Regions from separate parts of the Brevibacterium luteolum genome, predicted to be linked through region 4. Evidence: riboswitches for the same ligand, from Rfam matches in the RefSeq annotation. Region 4 holds a riboswitch; each other region holds the start of a gene.

Region 1 (6,142 bases), on a different contig from region 4:
CGAGCTGTTCGGTGGTGAACAGCTCGCTCTTGCCGAATTCGGTCATATTGGCCAGGATCGGGACGTCCACCGCCGAGGCGAAGGTCTCGAATTCTGACAGGTCCCGCATGGCCTCGGGGAAGATGAGATCCGCGCCGGCGTCGGCGTAGGCCTTCGCCCGGTCGATCGCGGCATCCAGGCCCTCACCGGCGCGGGCGTCGGTGCGGGCGCAGATGACGAAGTTCTCATCCCGGCGGCCCTTGACGGCCGCGGAGATCCGCTTGACCATCTCGGAGGTGCTCACGACCTCCTTGCCGTCGAGGTGGCCGCAGCGCTTGGGGTTGACCTGGTCCTCCAGGTGCATGCCCGCCAGGCCTGCGTCCTCGAACTCCTGGACGGTGCGGGCGACGTTCATCGCCTCGCCCCAGCCGGTGTCGGCGTCGATGAAGGTCGGCAGGTTCGTCACCCGCGAGATGTTGCGGCCGTGGGCGACGACCTCGGTCAGCGTCGTGAGCCCGATGTCGGGCAGGCCCTGCGCTGCGGAGAACGCACCGCCGGAGATGTAGACGCCTTCGAAGCCGAGCTGCTCGATGATCTGGGCGTTGATCGGGTTGATCGCGCCCGGGAACTGGACGATCTCGCTGCCGGCGAGCAGTTCACGGAACCGCTGGCGGCGCTGAGCTGCTGGTGTTGTGGCGCCGAGCATCAGAAGATTCCCTTCGATCCGGTGTGTTCGAGGCCCTCGACGACGAAGGACAGTTCGCGGACCTCATCGGCAGACAGCTCCGGCAGGCGCTGGACGAGGTCGAGGAAGCGGTCCTGCTCCTCGTCGGCGATGATGCCCTTGGCCAGGGTGCGGAACTTCTCGACGTAGTTCTCGCGGACGAACGGGCGCGCACCATTCGGGTGGGCGTCGGCGACGGCGATCTCGTCGACCATCGTCGAGCCGTCCTCGAACTCGATCTCAACGCGGCCGCCGAAGGCCATCTCGTCGGGGTCGGTCGAGTGGTAGCGGCGGGTCCACTCGGGATCTTCGGTGGTCTCGATCTTGTGCCACAGCGCGACGGTCTCGGGACGGGCGGCGCGCTCGGGAGCGTAGGAGTCCTCGTGGTGCCAGCCCTGGTCCTCCATGGCGACGGCGAAGATGTACATGATCGAGTGGTCCAGCGTCTCGCGGGAGGCCTTCGGGTCCATCTTCTGAGGGTCGTTGGCGCCGGTGCCGATGACGTTGTGGGTGTGGTGCGAGGTGTGGATGACGATCTTCTTGATCTTGGTCAGATCGTCGATCTCCTTGCCCATCTTGCGGGCGAGGTCGATGAGCGCCTGGGCCTGGTACTCAGCCGAGTGCTCCTTGGTGTAGGTGTCGAGGATCGCGCGCTTGGCTTCGCCCTTCTCGGGCAGCGGCACGGTGTAGCGGGCCTCGGGGCCGGAGAGGATCCAGGCGATGAAGCCGTCCTCGCCTTCGTAGATCGGGCTCGGGGCGCCTTCGCCGCGCATCGCGCGGTCGACGGCCTCGACGGCCATCTTGGCGGCGAATGCCGGTGCGTGGGCCTTCCACGAGGAGATCTCGCCCTTGCGGGACTGGCGGGTGGCGGTGGTGACGTGCAGTGCCTGCTGCACGGCCTGGAAGGTCACCTCGGTCGGCAGGTGCAGCATCGCACCGATGCCGGCTGCGGCAGAGGGGCCGAGGTGGGCGACGTGGTCGATCTTGTGCTCGTGCAGGCAGATGCCCTTGACGAGGTCGACCTGGATCTCGTAGCCGGTGGCGATGCCGTTGACGAGGTCCTTGCCGTCGACGCCGAGGTGCTGGGCGACAGCGAGGATGGCCGGGATGTTGTCACCGGGGTGCGAGTAGTCCTTGGCGAGGAAGGTGTCGTGGAAGTCGAGCTCGCGCACGGCCACGCCGTTGGCCCAGGCGGCCCATTCCGGGGAGACGGTGTCGTCGAGCGGCTGGCCGAACACGGTGGCGCCGGGCTTGGACTTGTGCGGCAGCGCCTGCTCGCGGGCGTGGGTCGGTGCGTCACGGCGGACCGAGGCGGCGGCGACGGCGGCGTTGTCGATGATGCGGTTGATGACCATGTCGGTCACGTCGGCTTCGACGGCGACGGGATCGGATGCGACTTCTGCGATCTTCCAGGCCAGCTGATCTTCGCGGGGGAGGTTTTCCGAGCTCTTATACGTGCGGACTTCATGGTTGATCATGGAGATTCTCCTTATCTCGACGTCGGCAGCCGAGGTGTCGGCGACGCTGACCGTCAGGGCCCGAGGTGTTCGCGGGCTGCATTCAACTGTATGAGCGGCGCGGGCTGAGCGCCACGCCACACTTTATCTTGATATCAAGATAAAACATGAGCAGGGGCAGCACAAACGCCGTACGTTCTCTAGGATGCCACGCGCACATGTGGCCTCGCTCACCGGGTCCCGTCCCAGCTGCGCGGCCAGCCCGCTGGCCTGCGCTGATGCCCTGCCGGTTCAGTCCTCTGCCGGCTGTCCGGTGCCCTGGATGATCGAGACGAGGGTGATGAGCGACAGCCGGGCTCCCGGATGCGCCCGGAGCTTGCTGTCTCCGGCGTCGATGAGCACGCCGCCGGAGCGCCAGTCGCCGAGGATCCGCAGCAGGGTCTCAGACGTGCCGGCGAGCACGACATGGGCGAAGCTCTCCCCGGAGATCGTCTCCGGGGCGTAGCCGAGGAGCCGGAAGAACTCGGCGGTGTGGGCCTTGAGCCGCTCGTCGGTCTCGAGCACAGCGTGGATCTGCTCGGATTCGGGCAGGCTCACCCGCCCGCCGGCACCGAGGTACATCGCCAGGGTCGAGAACAGCGGGATATCGAGGTCACCGGCGCCGGTGACCTGGGTGTTGACCTGCTGCCAGTGGTTCGCCGCGGCGAGCGCCCAGACGCTGAGCCAGCGGGCGAGCGCCCCGGCCTGCTCGTCACTGGGCTCGATCGCACGGCCGGCAGCCACCGCCTCGGCGACGGGGCCGAACAGCTCGGGCAGGCCGACGGTCACCGACTCAGACCCGGCCTGTTCGAGCATGCCGGTCAGCAGCAGCGTCGCCCAGGCCCGCTCGGTCAGCGGCAGCTCAGCCAGCGTCTTGGCGCCACCGGCCTCTTCGAGTCCGGCGAGTTCGGCGACAGCGGCGAGCTCCTCACCGCTCAGCTCGCCGGTCTCGGCGGCCGGGCGCTGCGCGTTCGGACCGGAGGCGACCCAGTGCCAGATCCGCAGCGCGGCGGCCACGACCGACACCTCGGCGATCTGGGCGGCGTCGACAGCCTGCGATTCGGGCTGGTCGATCTGGTCCTCGGCGTCCAGGAGGCCGAAGAGGGTCATGGCGATCGGGTGGTAGTGGGCGCTGATCTCGTCGGCGAGATGCTGGTCGGCGCCGGTGGGCTGCTCGTTCATGTCATCGCTCATGCCCCGAACCTATCGCAGCCCCGGCGGTTCACGCTTCCCGCTCCTGCGGACATGCGCCTGGAGTCTGGCCTGACCAGAGCCCGTGTGGAACCATGGGACTATGACACGCACCGCTTTGGCTTTCGATGAGAACTGGCTCGAACCCGATGAGCTGGCCCGGCTGCGCAGACGCCTGCCGATGGCCTACATCAATGCGGTGCCGGTGCTGCTCGACGACCACGGTGTGCCGGAGAAGGTCGGGCTGCTGCTGCGCACCGGCGATGACGGCTCGCTCGTGCGCGAGGTGATCGGCGGGCGGGTGCGCTTCCACGAGACCCTGCGCGATGCGCTCATGCGCCATGCCGAGAAGGACCTCGGGCCGCTGGCGTTTCCGTCGCTGCCGAGCTCGCTCAACCCGTTCCACGTCGCCGAGTACTTCCCGACCGAAGGTGCCTCCAAGCTTCACGATCCGCGCCAGCATGCGATCGCCCTGTGCTACATCCTGCCGGTGCAGGGTGAGTGCACACCGCGCCAGGATGCGCTCAGCCTCGACTGGCTGACCCCGGACGAAGCACTGCGCGAGGACATCGTGGCGGAGATGAACCACGGACAGGAGCACATCGTCAAAGCCGCCCTGGCGTACATGGGTCTGCTACCGTAGACGCGACGACAGGGGAGCGCTCATGAGGAGCGCTGAGAGTGCACAGTTGCAGACCCTCGAACCTGACGCGGTTCATACCGCCGGAGGAAGTCGAGTCTCTTCACCCCTCCTTGCCTGATTGAAGGAGGATTTGCGATGTCTGACGTCCAGACCCGCCACACCCATCACGAACCCAACAACATGCCTGCCGGAGTTCCGGCGACGATGCGCTGGAGGGTCGTCGACATTGTCGTCGCCTCCGTGCTCGCCGTCGCGATCGGCATCGTGTTCTGGGCCTGGTCGAACTCCTGGGAGACGATCAGCGCCCCGTTCCAGGCCCTCTACCCGCCGACGAAGGGACTGCTGACCGGCGTGTGGGTGCTCGGCGGCGTGCTCGGCGGGCTCATCATCCGCAAGCCCGGTGCAGCGCTGTACGTCGAGGTGCTCGCTGCGATTGTCTCGGCGGTGCCGGGCAACTACTTCGGGCTCATGGTCATCGTCTCCGGGCTCATCCAGGGCTTCGGCGCTGAGATCATCTTCGCCTCGCTACGCTACCGCCGCTACACCTTCATCGCCACGCTGCTCGCCGGCCTGGGTGCCGGGCTGTCGCTGGCGATCGGCGAGAACATCCTCTACAACGCCGCCTGGACGTTTGAGCACAAGGCGCTCTACACCGTCTTCGCCGGCATCTCCGGCATGGTGCTCGCCGGCCTCGTCTCGTGGTTCGCGCTCAAGGCGATCGCCCGCACCGGTGCGCTGGGCGCCTTCGCGTCCGGACGCAGCGCGCGAGAAGTCTGATGGCCGCCGCGACCCGCGGCGTCGACGTCCTCGCCCGCGGCTTCGGCTGGCGGCACTCCGGGCGCAAGCGCGCCGCTGTCAGCGACATCGACCTGCGCATCGAGGCCGGTGAGCGCGTCCTGCTGCTCGGCTCCTCAGGGGCTGGGAAGTCGACGCTGCTGCATGCGATCGCAGGAGTCCTGCCGGCCGAGTCCGGGTACCGGACCGGCGAGCTGCTCGTCGGCGGCCGCCCACCGGATCCCACCTCGGGCACCACCGGGCTCGTCCTGCAGGACCCGGACGCGCAGGTGGTGCTCGCCCGGCTCGGCGACGATGTGTGCTTCGGGATGGAGAACACCGGCGTCGACCCGGCCGCGATGCCCGCCCGCGCCCGCAAGGCGCTGTCCACCGTCGGCCTCGATCTGCCGTGGGATCATCCGACGTCGGCGCTGTCCGGCGGGCAGAAGCAGCGCCTTGCTCTGGCCGGCGTGCTCGCCATGGCTCCCGGGCTCATGGTGCTCGACGAGCCGACGGCCAACATCGATCCGGCCGCCGTTCCCGAGGTGTGCCAGGCGGTTCTCGACGCGCAGGCCGCCTCTGGTGCGACCCTGCTCATCGTCGAACACCGGGTCGACATCTGGGCCGATCACGTCGACCGGATCATCGTGCTCGGCGAGTCCGGGCTGGTCGCCGACGGTGCGCCCGATGCGGTGCTGCACGACCCGGCGCTGCGCGGCATCCTGGCTGGCGCTGGGGTCTGGCTGCCTGGTGCCGCACTCCCCCAGCCGCGCGTCCCGCGGCCGGCGGGTGCGGTGCTGCTGGAGGCCGAGAAGCTCGCCGTCGCCCGCTCCCGCCGTGGCCCGGTCGCCGTCAGTGACCTCAGCGTCGACCTCGCCGAAGGCCAGGCGCTCGCACTCGTCGGGCACAACGGCGCTGGCAAGTCGACGACCGCGCTCACCCTCGGCGGCCTGCTGCCTGCCCGTGCTGGGAGGGTGCGGGCCACGCCGCGGCTGCTCGACCTCGGGCGCGGGGCGCCCCGCCGCGACGACCCGCACCGGTGGCCGGCGGCTGACCTCGTCGCCCGGATCGGCACGGTGTTCCAGGAGCCGGAGCATCAGTTCCTCACGACCACGGTCGCCGATGAGCTGCGGCTGGGTCCGCGCCAGGCCGGTTGTGCCCAAGCCGAAACCGAGGCGCGGGTGGCCGAGCTGCTCGAACGCCTGCGGCTGACCCGGCTGGCGCATGCGCATCCGCACACGCTCTCCGGTGGGGAGAAGCGGCGGCTGTCGGTGGCGTGCATGATGGCGACCCGCCCGCCGGTGCTCATCATCGACGAACCGACCTTCGGCCAGG
Region 2 (3,494 bases), on a different contig from region 4:
GTATAAGAACGCCGCTGGCGCTTCTGATCTGACATACTGAACATCCTTCCAGCAGGACAGCAAATCCCGCTAACTCGGGTGTCCACTAAACGAGGGTAACCTCAGTGAGTGATTTCGGCACGGATTATTCCCGCGGACAGAGCTGGTGAAAGTGATGCACGGGACCGTGGCCGTGACCGACGTCGAGGAGGTCGCTGGCGATGAGAGCATCGTGAAGATACCGCTTGGCCTGGCGCGCACTGTCTTGCGCCGAGTGACCGGGCAGCAGCGAGGCGATCGCCGACGACAGTGTGCAGCCGGTTCCGTGGTCGTTGAGAGTCTCGACTCTGGCGGCGGTGAATGCACGGGCTCCCTCCGGCCCGCAGATAGTCGACGTGGGACACCTCGTGCGTGAGGTGTCCGCCCTGAGTAGCACCCAGGGAGAACCGAGGCTGCGCAGCCGGGTGCCCTGATCGTGCATCTGCTGCCAGGTTGTGGCTTCCTCGGTGTCGAGGAGGACCGCAGCCTCGGGGAGGTTCGGCGTGATGATCGTCGCCAGCGGGACGAGCGTGTCCCGGACGGCGGCCACGGCGTCGGTGTCGAGAAGGTGATCGCCGCTCTTGGTACCATTGCCGAGCACGATGTTCTCGGCTTCGTGCTGTCGGAGCCGGTCGGCGACGACCTCGGTGTTCGCGGCGTTGGCGACTATGCCGATCTTCACCGCGTCGACACGGACATCGTCGAAGGCCGCATCGATCTGCTTGCCGACGAAAGAGGGGTCGAGGGGAACGAAGGAGCGCACGCCGCAAGTGTTCTGAGCAACGACCGCGGCGGCGGCTGTCACACCGTAGGCACCTATCGCTGTGAACGCCTTGAGATCGGCCTGGACACCAGCACCACTGGTCGGGTCGGTTCCCGCTATCGAGAGGACAATGTGAATCGTCACGCTCTCACCTCGTTCTGCGCGACGGCAACGGCGTACCGGGCGACATCGACGACGTCCTTGCTCAGCGTCAGCTGGGCGTCGTCGACCTCGTCGAGGGCAAACCACCCAGCTTCCAGGGCATCGTCACCGGCACGCAGGGATCCGGACCGCCACCGGCACGCCACGGCGATGAGGACGAAGTGGCTGACCAGATCGCCATCCGTGCCGCGATCGAAGGCATCGATCGACGTCAGGACGCCGATGGCGTCGCCCACGAGACTAGTCTCCTCGGCCAGCTCACGCTCGGCCGCTTGCGTGATGGTTTCTCCGAACTCGATTTTCCCACCGGGGAAGCCCCAGTACCCGGCATCGGGCGGATTCGCCCGACGCACCAAGGCCACACGGTCATCGTCGATGACGACGCAGAGAACGGCTACCGTCGGCCGCGCACGGCCGACGTCCGAATCGGCGGGAGGAATCGACACTGTGGCCTCACTTCTGGAGGCCAGCGACGGGAGCAAGCGCTACGAGACCAGTCCCTTCGCCGGCATGATCCGGATCAGGTTCTAAGGGTCACCACGCCGACCATCGTCCAGTGGTATCTCAGCCCCTTGACGGGGCACCCCTCGGTAACACCGAGCCTACCAGAAGGCCGCCACTGTGTGTCCAGACTGTCGCCACAAGTCCCTGTCCCGCGGTCCGAGGCTGCGTGACACGAACCCCAACATCGGTGCAGATGGCGCGCCATAGAGCCCGGCACTCGTTACCGGCGCGATCAACGCGAGGCGGTATAAGCGTCGATCGCATTGTTGGAAACACGCCCGAGACCAGAGACGTCTTACCGATCTCACGCGCCCATTTCCGAAGCTCGGCCAGGGGTAGCGACGATGCTGACACGATGCATTGTTCAGCCTTTGCGGCGCACGAGATGGACGACGGAGGCTGACCGGCCGCGCCGCTATAACGCAGATGTCCAATGCGTGGGACTGATGCAAGGGGAGGTGACAATCAGGGTGTCACGCTGCGGCTGCAGGTGAGTCAGTAATTGCTTCGTACTCGACAGGTGTCAATCGGCCCAACCGGGCTTGCCGACGGCGCCGTCATCGGTGCGCTGCGGCTGGCCGATGAGATCCGCGCGGAATCGCACGATGCCGTCGCTGCCCTGCACGCAGCCGGGGTGCAGGTCGTGATGATCACCGGTGACGCACAGGCAGTCGCCGACACCGTCGCAGCAGAGCTCGGCATCGACCGGGTGTTCGCCGGCGTCAGGCCCGAGGACAAAGCCGCCACAGTGGGAGCTCCAGCGTGAGGGCAGGCGTGTGGCGATGGTCGGGGACGGTGTCAACGATGCTCCGGCGCTCGCCCAGGCAGACGTCGGCATCGCGATCGGTGCGGGCACCGATGTGGCGATCGGCTCCGCTGGTGTCATCCTCGCCTCGTCAGATCCGCGTTCGGTGCTCTCGGTCTTCGAGCTCTCGCGTGCGACGTACCGGAAGATGAAGCAGAACCTGTGGTGGGCTGCCGGCTACAACCTCATCTCGGTTCCACTTGCCGCCGGCGTGCTGGCACCGGTCGGCTTCGTGCTGCCGATGAGCATCGGCGCCATTCTCATGTCCGCCTCCACAGTCGTGGTGGCGCTCAACGCGCAGCTGCTGCGCCGTCTCGACCTCTCACCGGCTGCCAGCACCGCTGCCGTGCTCGAGTCCTGACGCACCGAACCGGATTAAGGTCACTCCGTCTGCGGCCGCTGCTGCTCAACGCCCGGTGACGCAGCCTCAGCCGTCCGTGCCGGTTGTGTGCCAGCGGCGACTTCCGCCTCGGGCGCGGTGGTCTGACCTGCGGCCGTCGACGTCCCCGCGGGGACGTCCCCAGCCGCAGCCGGCTCCTCATCGACACCGTGCGTGCGCAGCTCGCCGGCGCGGTAGGCGTGGTAGTAGGCGACGACGACCTCGTCATCGGAGTGGCGAGTCGCCAGGCTCACCGCGATGAGCACGATCGCCGAGGTGATGAGACCGGGCAGGATCTCGTGGATGCCGAAAGGCTGGCCGGAGAAGCGCCACACGAGTGAGACGGCCATCGCGGCCGGGAGTACACCAGCTTCCTCAGCTCCCGGCCGCAGGAAGCTGAAGACGAGGCCATCCGCACCGTCATCGAAGCCGCCCGCCGCACCGGTTGCCGCGCGCACATCCTCCACCTGTCGTCCGCGGCAGCGCTCAAGGAGATCGCCGCGGCACGCGAGGAGGGCGTCCGGCTGACCGTCGAGACCTGCCCGCACTACCTCGTGCTCGCCGCCGAGGACATCCCGGGCGGCGCGACGACCTTCAAGTGCTGCCCGCCGATCCGTGAGGAATCGAACCGGACGGCACTGTGGGAGGGCCTGCGCAGCGGCATCATCGACTGCGTGGTCTCCGACCACTCGCCGTCGACCGCCGAGCTCAAGTTGCTCGACAGCGGTGACTTCGGCGAAGCCTGGGGCGGCATCTCGCCCCTTCAGCTCGGTCTCTCACTGCTCTGGACGGAAGCCCAGCAGCAGGGTATCGACCTCGCCGAGGTCGTCGGCTGGATGTCCGAGGCGCCTGCCCGAATCGCC
Region 3 (6,142 bases), on a different contig from region 4:
CGATGAGAGCAGATCTGACCGCCGCCGGCCCGTGGGCTGCCGAGAGGGACCGGCATCGACGAGAACGGATGCAGACAGCATGTGGGGTTCCTATCCCGAGTGGATCTCAGCGATCACCGCAATCGGTGCACTCATCTTTGCGGCGACCGCATGGATCCGGGCGAAGAAGATGCTGCAGCTGGAGCAGCGCCGCGATGGAAAAGCCCTCGACCGCGAACGCGAGCGTCAGGCGCGGTGCATTGCGGCTTGGGTGGTGGGAGTGCGCTGGCTTCCCGAGGTGAAGGAACAGGTCATGGAGAAGGACCGGAAGTATCGCGATGACGAGGAAGCTGAACCCTCCGGCGTCGGTGTGATGATCGCGAACTCATCCGATGCTCCTGTCTATGACGTCCGCGTTGAGTTCGGCAATCCGATGGACACGGATGTCGCTGCTGTGCGAGCCGAGGTGCCGACGCTGCCGCCGGGGCAGTGGATCAAGGTGTTGCGCGAACACGCCCGGCAGCGGATCCTCACCGGTGCGGCCGATGAGCTCGATGCCCTGGACCATCAGCGCTCATGGGTGTTCCTGCAGGGGGAGCAGTCATTTGAGAGCACAACCCCGCTGGCCGATGCCCGCAAGTACGGTGTCGTCGGCATCGAGTTCACTGATTCGCGCGAGAACCGCTGGCGACGCGATGTGCGCGGCCGGCTCACGCTCACCGAACCGCGGCAGTGACGGGCAGATGGGAGAGGCCGCTGTGAGCACGAAGGTCGACTTCAAGAAAACGATGGAGCGCTACCGCCCACGCTCCGGCCGATTCGACCGGCTTGACGTGCCGGCGACGACCTATCTCATGGTCGACGGAGCCGGAGACCCGAACACGTCAGCGGCTTTCACCGCGGGATCGAAACCCTCTACCCGGTGGCGTACACACTGAAGTTCCATTCGAAGGACACGTATGGCCGCGACTATGTCGTCCCACCGCTGGAGGGTCTCTGGTGGGCTGAGGACATGACAGCCTTCACCACCGCCCGGGACAAGACGCAGTGGCAGTGGACGCTCATGCTCATGGTCCCCGATTGGCTCACCGCAGACGATATCGATGCTGCAATCACTGCGGCACGCCGGAAAGCAGAGAAGAAGGGCCGGGCACTCCCGCTCATCGGCAGCTTGCGCGCAGGCGAGCTTGCGGAGGGCACATGTTTTCAGACCCTGCACATCGGCAGCTTCGATGACGAAGCCGGCGTGCTGGCCGAACTGCACGAGTCGGTGATACCGGCTGCCGGGATGAAACCCGGCGGCCGGCACCACGAGATCTACCTATCGGACTTCCGGCGCACCGCACCGCAGCGCTGCCGGACCATCCTGCGCCAGCCGGTCAGCTGATCCTCGTCTCCACCGCCTCGGGCGCGGTGTCGGGAGCAGGCGGCCCGACGGTCGGCTCGGGCAGGTACACCTGCTCGCCGCGGGCGAGGAACTCCTGGGCCTTGGCCTGCATGCCGGCGATCGCCGCCTGCGCCTCAGCGCTTCCGTACGTGTCGCGGATGTCCTGGGAGATGCGCATCGAGCAGAACTTCGGCCCACACATCGAACAGAAGTGGGCTGTCTTGGCCGGTTCAGCCGGCAGCGTCTCGTCGTGGAACGCCTCGGCAGTCTCCGGATCGAGACCGAGCGCGAACTGATCGCGCCACCGGAACTCGAAGCGGTCCTTCGACAGGGCATCATCACGCTCTTGCGCACCAGGGTGGCCCTTGGCCAGGTCAGCGGCGTGGGCTGCGATCTTGTAGGTGATGACACCGGTCTTGACGTCATCGCGGTTCGGCAGACCCAGATGCTCCTTCGGGGTGACGTAGCACAGCATCGCGGTGCCGTAGCGGGCGATCTCCGTCGCCCCGATCGCCGAGGTGATGTGATCGTAACCGGGAGCGATGTCGGTCACGAGCGGGCCGAGGGTGTAGAAGGGCGCGCCGTGGCACAGCTCCTGCTGGCGCTCGACGTTCTCACGGATCCTGTGCAGCGGAATGTGGCCAGGTCCTTCGACCATGACCTGCACATCGTGCTCCCACGCCCGCTGAGTCAGCTCAGCCAGCGTGTCGAGCTCAGCGAACTGCGCGGCATCGTTGGCATCGGCGATCGAACCCGGGCGCAGGCCGTCGCCTAAGGAGAAGGCGACGTCGTACTGAGCGAAGATCTCGCACAGTTCATCGAAGTGGGTGTAGAGGAAGTTCTCCTCGTGATGCGCCAGGCACCACCCGGCCATGATCGACCCGCCGCGGGAGACGATCCCAGTGACCCGCTCGGCGGTCAGCGGCACGTAGCGCAGCAGCACACCGGCATGGACGGTCATAGTCGACGCCCTGTTCGCACTGTTCGATGACGGTGTCGCGGTAGATCTCCCACGTCAGCTTCTCCGCCTCACCATCAACCTTCTCCAGAGCCTGGTAGATCGGCACGGTGCCGATCGGGATGGGGGAGTTGCGCAGGATCCATTCGCGGGTGGTGTGGATATCGTTGCCCGTCGAGAGATCCATGAGCGTATCGGCACCCCATTTGGCCGCCCAGTTGAGCTTGGCGACCTCCTCGCCGATCGAGCTGGTGACAGCGGAGTTGCCGATGTTGGCGTTGATCTTGACGAGGAACTTCCGCCCGATGATCATCGGCTCGGACTCCGGGTGGTTGATGTTGGCTGGGATGATCGCCCGGCCGGCGGCGACTTCGCTTCTGACGAGTTCGACATCGCACTGCTCGCGCAGCGCGACGAAGCACATCTCCGGGGTGACGACACCGGCGCGTGCGTAGTGCATCTGCGTCACCCGCTTGCCGGGCTTCGCCCGCCGAGGTGTGGGCACCCGGCCCTGCCACTGCTGGGAGGGCCGGCCGCGGCGCACAGCCGCCCGGCCGTCATCGGCGAGCTTCCTGCCACGGCCCGCGTGCTCTTCGGTGTCCCCACGGGCGGCGATCCACTCCGCCCGCCATGGTGCCAGTCCCTCCTCGGGCACGCTGCCGGGCCCCATCGTCCGGTAGACCTGGACCGGGGGATTGGCCCGCTGGCCGGGCGAGTCGTCGAGATGGATCTCAGTGACGGGCACGCGGATGCCGTGCGCGGCATCCTCAACCCACCCGATTCGGTGCTTGGGGTGCTGTTCGGAGTGCGGCTGGGCAGCTGCGGTCTCGGAGGCGTGCGTGTTCTCAGGGATGAATGCAGACAACGATGTCCCTCACTTCCTACGCCGGCATTAACCGGATCAGGTTCAGCGGTCCCGGACGCCGTGTCCGGTCTCAGCCTCGCTGTGAGGCTCCCGCGTGGTCAGCTCAATCTATATCACACCCGATCAGAGAGGCGGAGCTGTCGTTCGCCTGGAGTTCACCTGCCTGGCGTTGAATAGCGGGCATGCCACCTTCCGCCTCAGCGTCTGACTGCCAGCTTGCCGCCGCACCCGCCAGCCGGGGATCCGTTGCTGAGGTGTTCTGGGTCTTCCTGCGGCTGGGGCTCACCTCCTTCGGCGGCCCGGTCGCCCACCTCGGGTACTTCCGTGAGGCCTTCGTCGAGCGCCGCCGCTGGCTCAGCGACCGCGCTTATGCCGATCTCGTCGCGCTGTGCCAGTTCCTGCCGGGCCCGGCCTCCAGCCAGGTCGGCATGGCGCTGGGCCTCAAACGCGCAGGCTTCGCCGGCATGCTCGCCGCCTGGGTCGCCTTCACCCTGCCCTCGGCGCTTGCGCTGGCGGCCTTCGGTTTCGGCATCCATGCCCTCGGCGACCTCGGCGACGCCGGCTGGCTCACCGGACTCAAGGTCGCAGCCGTGGCTGTCGTCGCGCATGCGGTGCTCGGCATGGCGCGCTCGCTGACTCCCGACGCACCGCGGGCGAGCATCGCGGTCACCGCCCTGGCCATCGCCCTGCTCGTGCCCACCGCATGGGCGCAGGTCGCTGCGATCGTGCTCGCCGGCATCATCGGGCTGGTATGGCTGCGTCCGGCCGCGCCCGAGGCGTCAGGCGCCTCAGACGGGCAGAGGCAGCCGTTCAGGGTGCGTGTGCCGATGCCGGTGGCCGCCGGCAGCCTCATCCTCTTCGCCGTCCTGCTCATCGGGCTGCCGGTCATCGCCCGTCTCACCGGCAGTGATGCGCTGCAGCTGGCAGATGTGCTCTATCGAGCTGGCGCGCTCGTGTTCGGCGGCGGACATGTCGTGCTGCCGCTGCTGCAGGCCGAGCTCGTGCCTACCGGGACCGTCTCGAACGATGCCTTCCTCGCCGGCTACGGCGCCACCCAGGCAGTGCCCGGCCCGCTATTCACCTTCGCCGCCTACCTCGGCACGGTGAGCACCACCTCGGCGACGGGAGCGGTGGGCGCGGCGATCGCGCTGGGTGCGGTGTTCCTGCCGGCGGCGCTGCTCGTCATCGGCACCCTGCCGCTGTGGCAGGCGCTTTCCGGGCACCGGCTGGCCCGCCGGGCGCTGAGCGGAGTCAACGCCGGCGTGGTAGGGATTCTCGCCGCCGCGCTGTACCAGCCGGTCTTCACCACCGGCATCACCTCTGCGCTGACCCTCGTCATCGGAGCTGCCGCCTTCGTCGCGCTGAGCGCGTGGAAGGCCCCGGCCTGGGCCGTTGTCATCGCCGCCGGACTGCTCGGCCTCCTCGTCCTCTGAACCTCCCGGCGCAGCGGGGCCGCAGCGCCGCCGCGCGAACGGGAGGCCGACACCTCTTTGATCGTCATGAGCCAGGCGGGCCGAATCGTGCCGTGTCCGCCTGCCGGCGGTATCCCCGTCAGCGCGCCGCAGACCAGGAACCAGGTGCGCGGGTCGTCCACAGCAGTGCCGCAGTCGCAGTGCCGAAGTCGGACGCGGCGCCGTGGATCGTCGGTACCGAGGCGACGACGGCGGAGGCGGCGACGAGACCGCTGATGATGACCGCCATGCTCGCACGCAGCCTGTGGTGAAGCCAGCGCGGGCGGGGAACACCGGCGGCAGCCGGACGCCGAGGGTGATGATCGCCGGTGCGCGGAACGCGGCAGCGAGGCAGGCACCCGTGAGGATGCGGACGGCACGCTCGCATGCGATGCTGCACTCCAGAGAATCCCGCTCGAAGACCCGGTGAGCAGCAGCAGAGCCCGCCGGTGATCCGGCGGGCTCTGCCCAGTGGTGCGATTCAGTGCCGCCAGGTGTCGACGGGTGGATCGCCTTCGGTCTTGCTGATGATGAGGTGGGTGCCGTCTTCCTGCAGAATCGCCTCATCTCCATGTGCTGCCGCAGCCGCGGCAGTGCGCGCTTCGGAATCGTCTTCGACATAGCCGACGCGTTCGCCCTTGCCGACCTGTGAGTCGCCAAGCACCTTCTCGGCGGCCTCTTCGATCTTGTCAAGACCCTTCGAGCCTGAGCTGCTCGATTCCTGTCCGCTCTTCGTCATGGTCATCGCCTCCTTCGCTCATCCAGCCTATGCCGACAGCCACCTGCTTGGAAACCTCAATGGGCGTGTCGGTGACTGTTCAGCTCAGGGTGCTGAAGAATTCCCGCGTGGCATCGTCGAACGGTTCGGAGCGGCGGGTGCTTGTGCGGATCTGCACCATCACCGATTCGGCCCGCGCGCAAACGGTCTCGTCGACGAAGATCACCTGCTCGACAGTCAGCGAAGAGGTGCCGACCCGGCTGATCCGGCTGCCGATCGTCACGGTGCCCGGCCAATGGACTTCCTGCAGATAGTCGATCGTGATCCGCGCGAGCACGAATTCGCGATCGGAGACCTCGGAGTGCCGATCAATCTGGGAGATGATCTCGACCCGGCCGGTTTCGAAGAACGTCGCAAAGACTGCGTTGTTGATGTGACCCTGTCTGTCGGTGTCGGAGTAGCGCAGCTTGTCCGTCGTGGTGAGCGGAAAATCCGCTGGAGAGAGATCGTCGTGCATACCCCCATCGTGGCACAGTGGAGAGTGGTATCGAGGACATCCTCATGCCGACAGCGGCACCGCATGTCGGCTCATGCGTCCAGCGCGTGAATTCCGCTATGCAGTCAGATCTGCGTGTGACGTGCTGGCGTGGCAAAATGACTGAAGTTCGAACCAGTCATCCCGAATTTTGGAAAGGTGGAGCCATGGCTGATCTGCGGATCTCCGATGCTGCTTTGTTCATGGGGGTCAGTGATGACACCCTTCGCCGGTGGATCCACGCGGGAA
Region 4 (6,142 bases):
GCCGACCGGTACTCGCTGCGAGCGGTCATGCCGTTCGGCTCGCTCATCGCGCTCATCGGCATCGGCCTGCTCATCGCCCGCCCGCTGGTCGTCATCATCGCCGGCATGGCAGTGCTGGCGATGGGCTTCTTCATCATGCACTCGCTGGCCTCAGCCTGGGTGGCCGTGCGTGCGAAGGCCTCGGTCGGGGTGCCGGCGCAGGCGGCATCGATGTACATGCTCTTCTACTACGGCGGCTCCTCGATCAACGGCAACCTGGCGCCTGCCGCATGGGAGCTCGGCGGCTGGACCGGGGTGACGATCCTCATCGGCGCGATGATGGCCTCAGCCTTCGTCATCGCGCTGCTGCTCGGCCGCTCCCGGCCGGTCGTCACCTGAGGTGCGCGGCAGGTTCTCCACCGCTCCTGAGGCGGTGGCCGGGTTGTGTGCGAATCCCCAGCCGGTGCCTGTTGAGATCTGCATCACACCCCCATAGGGTGAGGGTACGCCGCGCCCCTGCGGCCTGCAGAGGTGCTGTCGCACCCTCCAACCGTCTCAATGAGGAGCATCCATGACTGTCTACGCGCAGCCGGGATCTGAGGGCGCCAAGGTCGCCTTCGAGTCGCGTTACGACAACTACATCGGCGGCGACTGGGTCAAGCCGGTCAAGGGCAACTACTTCGAGAACATCACCCCGGTCACCGGCCAGGCCTTCACCGAGGTCGCGCAGTCCACGGCCGAGGATGTCGAACTCGCCCTCGACGCCGCCCACAAGGCCGCGCCGGCCTGGGGTAAGACCTCGGTGGCTGAACGGGCGGTGATCCTGAATAAGATCGCCGACCGGATGGAGGAGAACCTCGAGATGCTCGCGGTCGCCGAAACCTGGGACAACGGCAAGGCGATCCGCGAACCGCTCAACGCCGACCTGCCGCTGGCGGTCGACCACTTCCGGTACTTCGCCGGTGCGATCCGCGCCCAGGAGGGCGCGCTGTCCCAGATCGACGAAGACACCGTCGCCTACCACTTCAAGGAGCCGCTCGGCGTCGTCGGCCAGATCATCCCGTGGAACTTCCCGCTGCTCATGGCCGTGTGGAAGCTCGCCCCGGCCCTGGCAGCCGGCAACTGCGTCGTGCTCAAGCCCGCTGAGCAGACCCCGGCCTCGATCATGGTGCTCGTCGACCTCATCGGCGACCTGCTGCCGCCGGGCGTCATCAACGTCGTCAACGGCTTCGGCGTGGAGACCGGCAAGCCGCTGGCCTCGAACAAGCGCATCGCCAAGGTCGCCTTCACCGGTGAGACCACCACCGGCCGGCTCATCATGCAGTACGCCTCCCAGAACCTCATCCCGGTGACCCTGGAGCTCGGCGGCAAGAGCCCGAACATCTTCTTCGCTGATGTCATGGCGGACAAGGATGCCTTCTACGACAAAGCGCTGGAGGGCTTTGCGATGTTCGGCCTCAACCAGGGCGAGGTGTGCACGTGCCCGTCGCGCGCACTCGTGCAGGAGTCGATCTTCGATGAGTTCGTCGAGGCTGGGCTCGAGCGCGTCAGAGCGATCAAGCAGGGCAATCCGCTCGATACTGATATGCAGGTCGGTGCGCAGGCATCGAACGACCAGTTCGAGAAGATCAAGTCCTACCTCGACATCGGCAAGCAGGAGGGCGCCGAGGTGCTCATCGGCGGCGAGGTGCTCGAACTCGACGGCGACCTGGCCGGCGGCTTCTACATCCAGCCGACGGTGTTCAAGGGCCAGAACTCGATGCGCATCTTCCAGGAGGAGATCTTCGGGCCCGTCGTCGCACTGACCTCGTTCAGCGACTACGACGATGCGATGTCGATCGCCAATGACACCCTCTACGGCCTCGGTGCCGGCGTGTGGAGCCGCAGCGGCAACGTCGCCTACCGCGCCGGCCGTGAGATCCAGGCCGGACGCGTGTGGGTGAACAACTACCACAACTATCCGGCGCATGCGGCCTTCGGCGGCTACAAGTCCTCGGGCATCGGCCGGGAGAACCACCTCATGATGCTCGATCACTACCAGCAGACGAAGAACATGCTCGTCAGCTACTCAGAAGACGCCCTCGGCTTCTTCTGATCCTGCCATCTGCGACGGGCCGGACCGGAACACAGCACCTGTGCCGGCCGGCGGTCAGACCGCTCGCCGACCCGCGGTCAGACCGCTCGCCGGCCCGGCTGCCGGCCCGTCGCAGCAGCACAGTGCACGCATGTGCACGGAGATGAGGTCCGATGTCCGATGACACCACCGTTGCCGATGGAGCCGCCGCAGCGTCAGCCGATCCGGCCGTGCTCGACTCCGCGCCGACGATCGAGGGGGAGACCCGTTCACGGGTCGCCCTGACAGAGGCTGCCGTCGAGCTGCTCCAGCAGCTCATCGACCAGCATGGGGACCTGATGTTCCATCAGTCCGGCGGCTGCTGTGACGGGTCGACGCCGATGTGCTTCCCGGCCGGAGAGTTCCTCACCTCGGATGCCGACGTGCTGCTGGGCCGGTTCGAGATCCCACGACCGGCTGGCACCACCTCGGAGCTGGAGTTCTGGATGTCAGCCGAGCAGTTCAGCTACTGGAAGCACACACATCTGACCGTCGATGTCGTGCCCGGGCGCGGCGCCGGATTCAGCGTCGAGACGCCGACCGGCAAGCGGTTCCTCATCCGCTCGACCCTGATGGACGCCGACGAGAGCTGACCGCACCGCCGGGACACGACTGGGGGCCAAGAGAGTGAATCTCCTGGCCCCCAGTCAGCTGCCCGCCTGTGCGCCTGCCCGCCTGTGCGACTGCCAGCCCGCGCGCCTGCCCGCCCGCTCGGTGCTGCGGAACTGCGGTGCTGCGCTCACGCTCAGTCGAGTGCGGAGAGCTCCTGCCACTCATCCCAGTCGTAGACCCAATCGGAGACGTCTGAGGACTCCTTCGACAGGGACACCGAGGAGCCTTTGACGATGACCGGGTCGCCGTAGATCGCGGAGTCGTAGTACTCCTTGGCCCGCTCATTGGTGAGGTTGATGCAGCCGTGCGAGACGTTCGCCGAGCCCTGTGAGCCGGCCGACCACGGTGCACCGTGGATGAACTCGCCGTTGTTGTGGATGCGCACCGCCCAGCGCACTGGCGTCGAATACCCCCAGCGCTCCGAGGTCATCGTGTAGTTCGCCGCTTTCGACATGACGATATGGGTGCCGTTGAACGAGGGTGAGCGTGCCGCGCCGAGCGAGGCGGGGTAGTCCATGATCGTCTCATCTCCGCGGGTGACGATCATCCGGTGCGTCTTGGCATCGGCGGTCGTGGTCTGCTCACGGCCGATCGAGAAGTCCAGCGAGACGTCCTTCTCACCGAAGCGCGTCTGCGAGAACGGCACGTCCTCCAGGGCCATTGTCACCTTGACCTTCGAGTGCTCCGGCCAGAACTCCTTGGGCCGGTAGTGCACCCGCGAGATCCCGTCGGTGTCGTAGAGCCAGCCCCACGAGCCCTCGACCTCGCGCTCCTTGCCGTCCTCGTCGGTGACTCTCACGGACAGCCGGTGTTCGATGTCATCGCGGTAGGACTCGGGCACGGTCGCGCCGATGTTCACGATGATCGGGGCGGCCACGCCGACCTCCTGGTCATCGCCGATGACGGTGAAGATCCGCGCCGAACGGCCTTGCGGTTCGGTCGTCGTGATCGTCCCGGAAGCTTCATGCGTGGCGCCATCCGGGGCGACGGTCGTCGCCTTCCACTCGTACTCGGCGTTGCCGGCCAGCCCATAGCTGGAGACCCAGCGGGTGCCCTGAGGATCGGCTTCGCCGCCGCTGTCAGTGCTGTTGTTGCGGTCAGTGCTGGCACCGCTGGGCGTGTCGTCTTCGCTGGGGGTCGCGTCTGCGTCTGAAGCGCTGCCGCCGGTGTTGGCGCTCTCAGTCTCCGTCGCCGAGGCGGTGGCCGGCGCGCTCGGATCGCTTCCCTGGGCGCCGGAGTCGAAGGTGCCGTCGACGCTCACCTCGGGGTGGTCGGCGTCGGTGACGGTGACCTCGGTGAATTCGCCGCCGGACACGGTCAGTGCGAAGTGCCCGCTGGGGTCGAGTTCGATGCTCTTACCATCAGCATCGGCTGCGCCGGTGGTGCTGTCTGCCTCGGGTGTGCCGCTGGCGCCCGTCGCCGAGGTGGGTGTGGGGGAGGCGTCGTCATCATCGACGACCGAGACCGTCACCTCGGGTGCGGGATGCGGGTCCGCGCTCGGAGCTGCCGCGGATCGGCGCTCGGCATCGGGTGTCGCAGTGCAGGCGGCGAGGGCGATGGCGAGCGAGACGCTGAGGCCGGCAACGAGGGGGCGGCGACGGAGCATGAGGGACCTTTCTCATGGCAGTGGAGACGATGCACAGTCGCAGAACTGCGAGGGCAGGAATGGGAAGGCGACAGCACAAATATAGGAAGCGCGATGTAACGGCTGTGGAACAATGCGCGCTCTCAGCCCGCCGATCGGCGAGCAGATGGCATGTGACCTGCGCAAACAGTGCCGGGGGATGTTGCGCAATTGTGACAGCGCATGAATGCGAGGACTCCCCGTGCACCCGCCAGAGCTCGCTTACCCTTGCTGCCTTCCGGCCCTGGGGGAGTTCACAAGATGACGCCACACGGGGAGCCGCATAACAGTCTAGACCAGGCAGGGACCGAACCAAAAACGCCTGAGCCGGCCACCGCCTCGGGCACGGGAGACGGGCTACAGTGAGGGTGTTGACAGGGGAGTGCCCGCGCGGGCACTGAGAGTGCGCAGACAGACCCTACGAACCTGATCCGGGTGATACCGGCGGAGGGAGATCACATGACACAGATCCACACGACCATTCGCGTTGCGGCCGATTCCCCGGCCGGGCGGCTGCGGCTCGGCGACAGCGCCGGGCAGTGGGACGCCGCAGTCGGGCACCGCTTCGTCGACGAGCTGTTCGCAGGCACCATCGACGATGCGGTGCTGGCTGGCTACCTCGTGCAGGACTATCAGTTCTTCGACGCCTTCCTCTCGATGCTCGGCGGGTGTGTGGCGCACGCCGACCGGCTCGACTCCAAGCTGCGGTTCGCCGCCCAGCTCGGGATGCTCGCAACCGATGAGGACGGATACTTCCAGCAGGCCTTCACACAGCTCGGCGTGACCGAGGACGACTGGCGGAACTCGCAGCTTTCGCGCGCGGCAGCCGGGTTCCAGGCCGAGATGTACGATGCGGTTGCACAGGCCGAATACGCAGACCTGCTCGTCATGCTCGTCATCGCCGAGTGGCTCTACCTCGACTGGGGTGAGCGCGACGCCCCGCTGCCTGAACGCTATGTGCACTCCGAGTGGATCGAGCTGCACCGCGGGGAGGCGTTCAGCTCGTGGTGCCAGTTCCTCGTCGACGAGCTCAACCGGGTGTGGCCGGCTGCCGAGGCCGCGGGCCGGGTCGAGGAGCTCACCGCCCGCTGAGAGCGCACGGTGGCCCTGGAGCTCGACTTCTTCGGCGTCACCTATGAGGGCCGCGACAGCTGACCGGCACGAGGGCCGCGTCGACTGAGCCGGTGACGTGTGTCGGGGAGGTCTCGCCGACCGTGCCAGCGAAGCGATCGGGCGGGCTGGGGATAACTTCCAGCCCGCCCGTTCGTGACCTGAGGTCGGCTAGCCTGCGCGGTTCAGGCGTTGCGGTCGGTGGCACCCGGCTGCAGACCTGAGCCCTTCTCCTCGCCCTTCTTCTCTTCCTTCAGCGGGTCCTTCTTCACCGGCTCGCCGTTCTTCTGGATCTCGGCGATGTCCTTGCGCATCTGCGGCAGCTTCCCGTAGAGCGCATCGCCTGGGCAGTCGGTCTGACCGAGGTCCCGGTGACCGGAGACGACGTTGATCTTCGTTCCCTTGAGCGTGGTCTTGCCGCCGGCATCGACACCGGAGAGCGCGAGCTTCCAGGCGATCGCATGATCGACCGCATCCAGGGTGGCCTGCGGGGGCGCGGACGTGCCGTAGCTGCCGATGACCGAGATGCCGAAGCTGCCCTGGTTGTAGCCGACCACGTGCGCGCCGACCGGGTTCTTCTTCAGCCCGCCGCCGCGGCCCTCCCACAGGCGGCCGTACTTATCGGCGAGCATGTTGTAGCCGATGTCATCCCAGCCGCGGCCCTGCTGGTGGTAGTGCTGGATGCCGCGCAGGATCGCCGGAAC

Evidence for each region. A riboswitch is a leader RNA that binds a small molecule or an ion and turns the genes downstream of it on or off. The one in region 4 is predicted to bind thiamine pyrophosphate.
Region 1: linked by a shared signal. The riboswitch ahead of M3C25_RS00410 (ECF transporter S component) and the one ahead of M3C25_RS01880 (TenA family protein) in region 4 are both predicted to bind thiamine pyrophosphate.
Region 2: linked by a shared signal. The riboswitch ahead of M3C25_RS13000 (NUDIX hydrolase) and the one ahead of M3C25_RS01880 (TenA family protein) in region 4 are both predicted to bind thiamine pyrophosphate.
Region 3: linked by a shared signal. The riboswitch ahead of thiC (phosphomethylpyrimidine synthase ThiC) and the one ahead of M3C25_RS01880 (TenA family protein) in region 4 are both predicted to bind thiamine pyrophosphate.

What each region holds. Positions count from the first base shown of each region.
Region 1 is NZ_JALXPM010000001.1:80,057-86,198, forward strand. Features, by position in the region: gene prpB (methylisocitrate lyase) at 1-685, opposite strand, end outside; gene M3C25_RS00395 (MmgE/PrpD family protein) at 685-2,181, opposite strand; gene M3C25_RS00400 (hypothetical protein) at 2,452-3,393, opposite strand; gene M3C25_RS00405 (DUF4916 domain-containing protein) at 3,494-4,033, shown strand; TPP riboswitch at 4,034-4,139, shown strand; gene M3C25_RS00410 (ECF transporter S component) at 4,169-4,810, shown strand; gene M3C25_RS00415 (ABC transporter ATP-binding protein) at 4,810-6,142, shown strand, end outside.
Region 2 is NZ_JALXPM010000083.1:58-3,551, forward strand. Features, by position in the region: gene thiD (bifunctional hydroxymethylpyrimidine kinase/phosphomethylpyrimidine kinase) at 125-925, opposite strand; gene M3C25_RS13000 (NUDIX hydrolase) at 922-1,389, opposite strand; TPP riboswitch at 1,423-1,541, opposite strand; partial or broken gene M3C25_RS13005 (HAD-IC family P-type ATPase) at 1,989-2,613, shown strand; gene M3C25_RS13010 (hypothetical protein) at 2,634-3,089, opposite strand; gene M3C25_RS13015 (amidohydrolase family protein) at 3,126-3,494, shown strand, end outside.
Region 3 is NZ_JALXPM010000010.1:69,498-75,639, reverse strand. Features, by position in the region: gene M3C25_RS04275 (hypothetical protein) at 80-715, shown strand; gene M3C25_RS04270 (GyrI-like domain-containing protein) at 902-1,366, shown strand; partial or broken gene thiC (phosphomethylpyrimidine synthase ThiC) at 1,359-3,105, opposite strand; TPP riboswitch at 3,186-3,293, opposite strand; gene chrA (chromate efflux transporter) at 3,372-4,622, shown strand; gene M3C25_RS04255 (hypothetical protein) at 4,741-4,890, opposite strand; gene M3C25_RS04250 (hypothetical protein) at 5,122-5,385, opposite strand; gene M3C25_RS04245 (acyl-CoA thioesterase) at 5,459-5,875, opposite strand; gene M3C25_RS04240 (TOBE domain-containing protein) at 6,061-6,142, shown strand, end outside.
Region 4 is NZ_JALXPM010000004.1:45,430-51,571, reverse strand. Features, by position in the region: gene M3C25_RS01905 (MFS transporter) at 1-378, shown strand, start outside; gene exaC (acetaldehyde dehydrogenase ExaC) at 551-2,074, shown strand; gene M3C25_RS01895 (DUF779 domain-containing protein) at 2,227-2,685, shown strand; gene M3C25_RS01890 (L,D-transpeptidase) at 2,838-4,310, opposite strand; RNA gene ffs (signal recognition particle sRNA small type) at 4,517-4,612, opposite strand; TPP riboswitch at 4,695-4,799, shown strand; gene M3C25_RS01880 (TenA family protein) at 4,788-5,420, shown strand; gene M3C25_RS01875 (peptidoglycan recognition protein family protein) at 5,624-6,142, opposite strand, start outside.